DNA from 2 places in the Sphingomonas ginsenosidivorax genome. Region 2 is predicted to be linked to the other one. Evidence: riboswitches for the same ligand, from Rfam matches in the RefSeq annotation. Region 2 holds a riboswitch; the other holds the start of a gene.
The links. Region 2 has a riboswitch for cobalamin ahead of FSB78_RS10910 (TonB-dependent receptor plug domain-containing protein). Riboswitches for the same ligand answer to the same signal wherever they lie in the genome.
Positions count from the first base shown of each region.

Region 1: another riboswitch for cobalamin. It lies ahead of FSB78_RS09455 (TonB-dependent receptor plug domain-containing protein); the one in region 2 lies ahead of FSB78_RS10910 (TonB-dependent receptor plug domain-containing protein).

Region 1 covers NZ_VOQR01000001.1:2,091,679-2,096,066, reverse strand. The annotation lists gene cobW (cobalamin biosynthesis protein CobW) at 1-412, opposite strand, end outside; gene FSB78_RS09455 (TonB-dependent receptor plug domain-containing protein) at 445-2,382, opposite strand; cobalamin riboswitch at 2,565-2,788, opposite strand; gene FSB78_RS09450 (metallophosphoesterase) at 2,976-4,100, shown strand; gene FSB78_RS09445 (Rossmann-fold NAD(P)-binding domain-containing protein) at 4,115-4,388, opposite strand, start outside.
Region 2 covers NZ_VOQR01000001.1:2,435,656-2,440,043, forward strand. The annotation lists gene FSB78_RS10900 (DUF1636 domain-containing protein) at 1-247, opposite strand, end outside; gene FSB78_RS10905 (hypothetical protein) at 244-759, opposite strand; gene FSB78_RS10910 (TonB-dependent receptor plug domain-containing protein) at 771-2,717, opposite strand; cobalamin riboswitch at 2,846-3,034, opposite strand; gene FSB78_RS10915 (cobyrinic acid a,c-diamide synthase CobB) at 3,058-4,388, opposite strand, start outside.

The sequences.
Region 1 (4,388 bases), 340 kb from region 2:
CGGCCGCGACCGCGTCGGCGTCGATCAGCGTGACGACGCCGTCGATCGTCGCGCGCGTGCGGATGTCTGGCCACTGGAATGCCTTGATCAGCGGTTTCGGCAGCGCGAGGCCCGAGGTCTCGATGATGATGTGCTCGGGCGGGTTGGGGCGGTCGAGCAGCGTCATCATCGTCGGCAGGAAATCGTCGGCGACGGTGCAGCAGATGCAGCCGTTTGCGAGCTCGACGATATCGTCCTCGGGGCAGGCGGCGTCGTTGCAGCCCTTCAGCAGCTCGCCATCGACGCCGACGTCACCGAATTCGTTGACGATCAGCGCGAGCCGGCGGCCCTTGGCGTTCTGCAGCAGGTGGCGGATCAGCGTGGTCTTGCCGGCGCCTAGGAAGCCGGTGACGACGGTGGTCGGAATTTTCACGAACCTTCTCCTTTGTTGTCGAGGGACGGTGATCAGAAGTTGGCGCGGATCCCGCCATAGGCGGCGCGCCCCGGCGTCGCGAAGCTGAACACCTCCTCGTAATCCTCGTTCGCCAGGTTCTCGATCCGGCCGAACACCGACAGGCGATCGGTCAGCTTGTAGTCGGCGGCGAGGTTGACCAGGACATATTCCTGCAGCGACACGCGGACCGGGACGTAGCTCGGATCCGTGTACGCGACGTCGGCCTGCCGCCCGTTGTACCGCACCGTCAGCGTGGTCGAGAAGCGCTTGTCCCGGCTGAATACCGTCGTGTTGACGCTGGCGACGTGCTTCGGGCGGCGCACCTCGATCGCGCCGTCCTCGCGTGCGTGCAGCCAGGTATAGGCGAGGTCGAAGCGGAGCTGGTCGATCGGCCGCGCGGAGGCGAACACCTCGACGCCGTGCTGGCGCGAGAGCGTATCGCGATTGTCGGGCGTCGCGACGAAGTCGGGCGCGGGGTAGGTGGTGTAGATCTCGTTCTCGAGCTTGCTGTCGAAATAGGTCGCGCCGATCGTCGCGCGGGTGCCGATCTCCTGGTCGACGCCGGCCTCCCAGCCCTTGGACTTTTCGGGTTTGAGGTTCGGGTTGCCGATGTAGCGGCCGTCGGAATAGCCGAAGAGCTCGAAATAGCCCGGGTTCTTGACGCCCGTGCCGTACGCGCCGCGTGCGCGCAGGCCGAAGGGCAGGCGGTAGCCGGCCTGAAGGCGGTAGGTGGTGGTGTCGGCGAAGCGGTTATTGTCGTCGCGGCGCAGCGATGCGCCCACGGTCAGCGCGTCGATCGTGCCTTCATACTGGCCGACGAACCCCCAGTTCTCGGTCGAGCGGCGGCCCTGGAAGGCGAACTCGGACGGCGTGGTGTTGCGGAACTGTTCGCGTTCGAAATCGGCCGCGCCGGTGATGCGGCTGACGAGCTTGCCCGTGTCGAGCCGGTAGCTGCTCTCGAACGAACCCTTGTAGCGCTGTCCCTTGTCGCCGAAGTCGAGCCCGGCCGCGGTGTAGCTCTTGCGCGTGGTGTCGGCGAACTGGCCGGTCAGCGCGGTGGTCCAGCGGCCGTCGGCGAGCGTGAGCTCGGCACGGGCGAGGCCGTAAAAGGCGTCGTTGCGGAAATGCACGCCGGGGCTGTCGACGATGTAGCCGAACAGCGGGCCGTCGAGCGCCGAATTGTTGGTCTGCGCATCGGTGTAGCTGTAGCGGCCGACACCGGTCAGCTTGAAGATGGGCGAGGGGGTCCAGCTCGCCTTGGCGCTGGCGCCGATGCTGGTCGAGCCGATGTCGCGGGTGCCGCCGCGTGCGGTGGGCGTGCCGTCGGTGCGGTAGAGCGAGCTCGACAGCGCATAGTCGACCGTGTCGCTGGCGCCGGCGATGCGCGCGGCGCCCGACGCGGTGCCGAACGACCCGCCCTCGGCGCGGAGCGAAAGGCCCGGCGCCTCGCGGCCGGTCAGCGTGATGTACTGGATGACGCCGCCGATCGCGTCCGATCCGTAGAGCGCGGATTGCTGGCCGCGCAGCACCTCGACCCTGGCGGCTTCGTCGGCGATCAGCGTGCCGAAGTCGAACTCGCCATTATACGGGTCGGATGCCTCGATGCCGTCGATCAGGACGAGGACGTGGTTGCTCTCGCTGCCGCGGATGCGGACCTGAGTCATGCCGCCGATCGCGCCCGCGCGGTTGACCGCGACGCCGGGAACGTCGCGCAGCACGTCGGACAGGACCCGCGTCTGGCGTTGCTGCAGCGCGTCGGTGTCGATCAGCGTTACCGAGGCAGGCAGGTCGCGGACCTGCGTCGCGCCGCCCGAGCGCGACGCGGTGACGACGATCGCGTTGCCCTCGCTATCGAGCGTCGGCAGGGTCGGGTCGCTCTGCGCGAAAGCAGGGGTGGCGGCGGCAGAAGCGGCGGCAAGCGCCAGCAGCGATGTCAAAACAGTCTTCACGAACAAGTCCCCCCGCGTCGTCCGACGACGCGACTGGGGCCGTTCTCGCATGCGCGAACGTCGGGGACCGGCCAGTCGAACGGACGCGTTCGCCCGACTGTCTCGCCCCGCCTGCGGCCCCTGCCGCACGTTCGTCGCTCGAACGGAACGATGTCCGTGCCCTGGCCATCCCCTGGACCACAGCATGAGCGACAGCGCCGGCAGGTCTCCTGGCTCGCGGGTCGATGCTCGATACGCGCCTTCCCAGGCCGTGGGGCCCAGTGGCTGTCCGACGCGACCGTCGAACATGCATATCTCGCTATCCGCTTACAGTTGCAGGGACAGCCGCGGCGTTGGACAGGCAAGCCGTCCGCACCGCATTCCGCAATTAAGCCTCTTTCGAGGCACCGGCGCAATCATCCGGACCACGGGGCTCACCGCGATCCGAGGCCGGGCCGTAGCGCAAAGCGGTGCGGCGGCCAATCGGATTTAAAGAGGGTCGGATTTCAAGAGGGGGATCGCGACGGGGATATCCGCCGGGATCAGCTGCGTGGTAGGGGCCCGACACGATCGGGGACCGCGAGCGTGCCGCGGTATCCCCGGGCAGACGGAGAATGATCATCTTCCATCTCGTTTTTGCGGTGCCGAGCCTGCTCCTGATCGCGCGCTGGCTATGGCCGCTGTCGTTGCCGCTATGGAGCAAGGGGGCGATCGCGCTGCTGTTGCTCGCGGTGTCGCAATATCATTTCTGGAGCCGGCTCTCGTCGGGTTCGGTGTTCGCCCCCGAATTCCCGCGCGCGATCGTGATCGCGTTCAACTGGGCCTTCGGTGCGATCGTCATCCTGTTCGTGCTGCAGATCCTGGTCGATCTGGGCACGCTCGCGGCGATGCTGGCGCGGCGGGGGTCTGTCGGTGTGCCCGACAGCGTCCGCTATGCGATCGCAGGCGTCGCCGCGCTGCTCTCCGCGATCGGGGTCGCCAATGCGATGCGCGTGCCACCGGTCAAGGACATCGCGGTCGAGATCCAGGGACTGCCGCCGGCGTTCGAGGGCTATCGGCTGCTGCAACTGACCGACCTGCACATCAGCCGGCTGTTCCCGGCGCCCTGGGCGCGGGCGGTGGTCGATCGCGCCAATGCGTCGGACGTCGACTTGGTCGTTGTCACGGGCGACTTCATCGACGGCTCCGTCGCGATGCGCCGCCGGGATGTCGCGCCGCTGCAAGACCTGCGCGCGCCGGACGGGGTGTATGCCATTCCCGGCAACCACGAATATTTCTTCGATTACGCCGCATGGATGCGCCATCTCGCGGCGCTCGGGATGCGCATGCTGCCCAACACCCATGTCCTGCTGACGCGGGGTGACGCGCGGATCGTGCTGGCCGGTGTCACCGACCTCTCGGCGCCGGCGCACGGACAGGCCGGGCGGGACCTGACGGCGGCGCTGGCGGGCGCGCCGGCGGATGTGCCGATCGTCCTGATGGATCACCAGCCCCGCGCGGCGGGTCGTGCGGCCGCGCGGGGGGTGGCGCTGCAGCTGTCCGGCCACACGCATGGCGGCATGATCGTCGGGCTGGACCGGCTCGTCGCCCGCGGCAATGCGGGATACGTGTCGGGGCGGTATGCGGTGGGTGGGATGACGCTCTATGTCAGCAACGGCACCGGCCTGTGGCCCGGTTTCGCGCTTCGCCTGGGACGGCCATCCGAAATGACGCGCATCACGCTGCACGCGGCCCGCTGACGGCGCCGGTCGTATCAACCCGCGGCGAGCGCGATCATCCGGGCCGTGACGACGTGGCAGCCCGGCGCCCCGTTCAACGCCGCTTCGACCAAGAGTTCGGCAACCGTCGCCGCGGGGCTGATGCGCGCGGCGGGCGGCAGGACGGGGCCGGCGATCCGCAGCAGCGAACCCAGGACGCTTTCCAGCGGGCGGTGCTCGGCGCGGTCGCCACCGAGGAAGCCGGGGCGCACCAGCGTCAGCGACCGGAAACCGAGGCGTTCGACCGCCTGTTCGAGTTCGCCCTTGGTG
Region 2 (4,388 bases):
GGACATAGCCGACCTTGCCCGCACCGCGCAGGTGCACGGTGCAGAAGTCCTGGCACGCGAACAGGCACGGCATCTCCTGCACCGCGACGCGGGCATAGGCATCGTCGCTCGCCTGCACCGCACGCAACGCCTCGACCATCCGCGCCCCGCCGCGCACGCCCTGCGCATCGTCGCGCGCCTCGGCGGAGAAGCGGCACGTGTTGCATGCGACGACCGCCGGGCCATCGGTGACCGGGAGCAGCGTCATGCGAACACCCGCCGTCGCGGCGCGGGCACGCCGACCGCGGTCAGGACGTGATACAGCGCCAGTAACCCGATCAGGATCGCCCCGTTGCGCACGAACTGCCGCGTCATGATCTCGACCGACAATGCGGTGCCGACCCCGCCGAGCGCGAGCGACGCGAGCAAGATCGCCAGCTTGAACGCCACGAACGCCGCGACATAGGCGAGGACGAGCCGCACCGCCGGACTCCCCGTGGCGGCCGCGCTTGCCGCGATCACGCCGGCGATTGCGGCAACCCCGATCGACGCCCCCCACGCGAACGTCGACGCATCCATCGGATAGCCGAGCACGCAGAACCCGACCGCCTGGCTCGCGACCCACGCCGCGATCATCAGCAGCACGCCGTCGCTGCGCCGCATATGCACCGCTGCCAGCGCCGCAAGCGCGGGGAACGGCGTCGCACATGCGAACACCAACGTCGTCGCGGTGCTCGCGATCGTCAGCAACAGGATCCAGCTGGTTGTTGCGCGTGTCATGCTGCCCCCCATCAGAACCGCCCCCGCAGGCCGGCATAGATACTGCGGCCCAGCGTGCCGTAGCGGTACGCGGTCTGGTAATGCTCGTCGAAGAGGTTCTCGGTCCGCGCGAACAGCCGGACCTCGGGCGACAGCGGCAGCTCGGCGCGAAGGTCGACCAGCGTATAGTCGTCGAGCCGCGTCGTGTTCGCCGCATTGTCGTACGTCATCCCCGACCAGCGCACCGCCGCGCCCAGCGATGCCCCGCCCGGCAGCGTATAGGTCGCCGACGCATTGGCCGCATGCCGAGGCCTGCGCGGCAGCCAGTTGCCGAAGGTCGCGCCCGTCGAGCGATCCTCCGACACCGTCCAGCTATAGTTGGACTCGAGGCTCACCCGCCCGATCTCCGCGCGACCGACTGCTTCGATCCCGCGTGCGAACGCGCGCGCGATATTCTGGTAGAAACCCGAGCGTGCCGTCGTTGTCCCCGGCTGGAAACAGAGCGGGTTCGCCGCCACCGTCGGCCGCGCCGGGCAGCTCGAAAAGATGATCTGATCGGTCGTGCGTCGCTCGAAATATGTCCCGCCCAGCGCGACCTTGCCGCCCAGGAACCGCTGCTCGGCGCCCGCTTCCCAGCCATGCGCCTGTTCGGGCGCCAGCGCCTGGTTCCCATATTCGGAATAGAGCTGGTACAGGGTCGGCGCCTTGAACCCCTCGCTGTAGTTGCCGCGCAGCACGGTGCCGGTCGGCAGCACCCAGACGCCACCGCCGGAGACCAGCGTCTTCGACCCGTAGCGGCTGTGATCGTCGTTGCGGACGCCACCGGTCAGCGTCAGCCCCTGGACGATCTCGCCGCTCACCTGCCCGTAGACGCCGGTGATCTCGGCCTTCCCCCGCGCCGGCGCCGGGATCGGCACCGCGAGCGAGGCGGACGGCGACACGCTGCGGAAGCGCGACCGCTCGTTCTCGACCCCGAACGTCGCGTCCCAGCCCCTGGCGATCGCGAAACTGCCCTGATATTCGAGCCGCTGGTTGCGCCCCGCGGCGTCGAACGACTTCTGCCGTGCGCGCGCCGGCCCGTAATTGTCGCGGTCGGTGTCGGTATAGCCATAGGCGACGCGGTTGCGCAGTCGTGCGTCGAACAGGTCGATGTTCAATCCCGCATAGCCGACGAACTCGCGGTTGAGCGTGTAGTCGGCGGTGTCCGCGATGGTCGAATCGAGATCGGCGCGCCCGCTCGAATAATAGCCGCGGACATCGGCGCTGATGCCCTGCGCGATGTCGAGCACCGCGCGCCCCGTCACGCTGCGGTTGGTATAGCCGTCCTTCTCGCGTCCGCCGAACGCCGGCGCGATCACCGAGATGCCGTCGGTCGTGAAGCTCTGCCCGCCGATCCGCCACGCCAGCGGCCCGGTCCGCCCGCCGATCCCGGCACGCGCGCTGACCGTCTGCCGCGACCCCGATTCGACATCGAAACTGCCCTCCAGGTCGCGCGTCGGCAGCGGCGTGACGATGTTGACGACGCCGCCGATCGCCTGGCTGCCCCACAGGATCGACTGGGGCCCGCGCAGCACCTCGATCCGGCTAGCATCGCCGACCAGCAGGTTGGCGAAGTTGTAGCCACCACCCGCCGACGACGGGTCGTTGAGCTTCACGCCGTCGATCACCACCACGGTCTGGTCGGTCTCCGCGCCGCGGATCCGCAGGCTCGTGTTGGTGCCGTAGCCGCCGTTGCGCGACAGGCTGACGCCCGGGGTGCGCAACAGCAGGTCGGCGACGGTCAGATCCTGGTTGCGGTCGATCGCAGCCTTGTCGAGCACCGTCACCGATGCGGCAACACGGTCGATACTGGTCGGCGCGCGCGTTGCGGTCACGACGATCGCGTCGGCGCCGCTGTCGGCGGCAGCGTCGGGCTTCGGCGCCTCTTGCGCGAACGCGGAGGTGGATAGGAACAGGCTGGCGAGTATAAATGTCTTCACGGGTACCCCTTCATGACTTCGGGACCCGAGCCACGAAGGAGGAAGCACAACACCTCCTCCTGCGAAGCGCAGGTCGGCGATGTCGTCACGCGGGTTTTCCCCGTCCGTTCGGCGCACCCTGGCCGGACGAAAGACGACCGCGTCAGGCAGGTCTCCTGGCTAGCGGGTCAGTGTCGATTCGTACCGCCTTCTCAGGACCCGAAAGTCCCAATGGCATGTGGCACGGCGACTCGCCGCTTACAGTTGCAGGGGCAGCCGGGGTTTTCCCGTTCCCTTTTCATCCCCGTCGCCGGGGAACCTTACGCCCCCGCGTGCTAGGGCCGCCCCCGATCCGCGTCAATCAGGCGATCAGGTGGAAGAAGGATCCGCTGACGTGGCCGGCGCGGTGGCCCGCCGGCGGCAAGGGATTGCCCTCGCCATCCGCCATCTCGGCGAGGTTCCCCGGCGCACCCCCGGTGACGGTCGCATAGTGGAATTCGTGCCCGCGATGCGTCTGACCGGCTTCGGCAAAGGACGTTGCCTCGCGCCACGTCACATGGCGATAGCCGAGGTTGAGCTTGCGCTGCGTGAAACTCGTCTCGACCGGCAACAGCTCCGCCATCGCGTGGCGTATGCCATCGGCATCTGTCAGCGACTGCCCTAAAACCATATAGCCCCCGCACTCGCCATGCACCGGGCGCGTCTGGGCGAACCGCCGCAGTCCGCCGAGGAACCGCGCGTTTCCCGCCAGCCGCCCGGCATGCAGTTCGGGATACCCGCCCGGCAGCCAGCATGCATCGGCGTCTTCCGGCGGTGCCTCGTCTGCCAATGGCGAGAACCACAGCATCTCCGCCCCAGCCCGCCGCCAGCCGTCGAGCAGATGCGGATACAGAAACGCAAACGCCGCATCCCGCGCTATCGCGATCCGCTCGCCCGGCGGGCGGAGGAAGGGCGGCGCCCCATCCACTCTCTCGTCATCCCCGCGGAGGCGGGGATCCAGACTGGCCACCCTTAAGGCAGGCAGCGCAACGTTGGAGTTTATGGATCCCCGCCTCCGCGGGGATGACGAACGTTGGTCGGGTCCAGCCAACGACCCAGCCCCCGCCACGACCGCATCCAGATCGACATGCGCCGCCACGCAATCCGCCATCGCCTCGATCCGCGCGTCCAGGTCCGCCGTCTCTCCCGCCTGCACCAGCCCCAGGTGCCGCGACGGCATCTCCAGCCGCGTGTCGGTCGGCACGAACCCCAGCAGCGGCACCGAGGTCCGCGCGAATCCCGCTTCGATCATCCGCCGGTGCCGGGGGCTCGCACAGCGGTTGACGATCGCCCCCATCACCGGCGGCGCCCCCGGAAAGCTCGCCAGCCCGTGCGCAACCGCCGCCAGCGACTGCGCCGCCCCCGACGCATCGAGCACCAGCAGCACCGGCCACCCCAGCATCGCCGCGATATCCGCCGTCGCCCCGGTCGCCGCTCCGCTCGCCAGCCCGTCGTACAGTCCCATCGCTCCCTCGGCGACGATCAGGTCTGCCTCCGCGGCGATCCCCGCGGCGAGTGCGGCGATCATCGCCGGCGTCATCGCGAACCCGTCGAGATTGCACGACGGCCGTCCCGTCGCCACCGCATGGAACGCCGGATCGATATAGTCCGGCCCGGTCTTGGCACCCCCGATGCGAAGCCCGCGCCGCGACA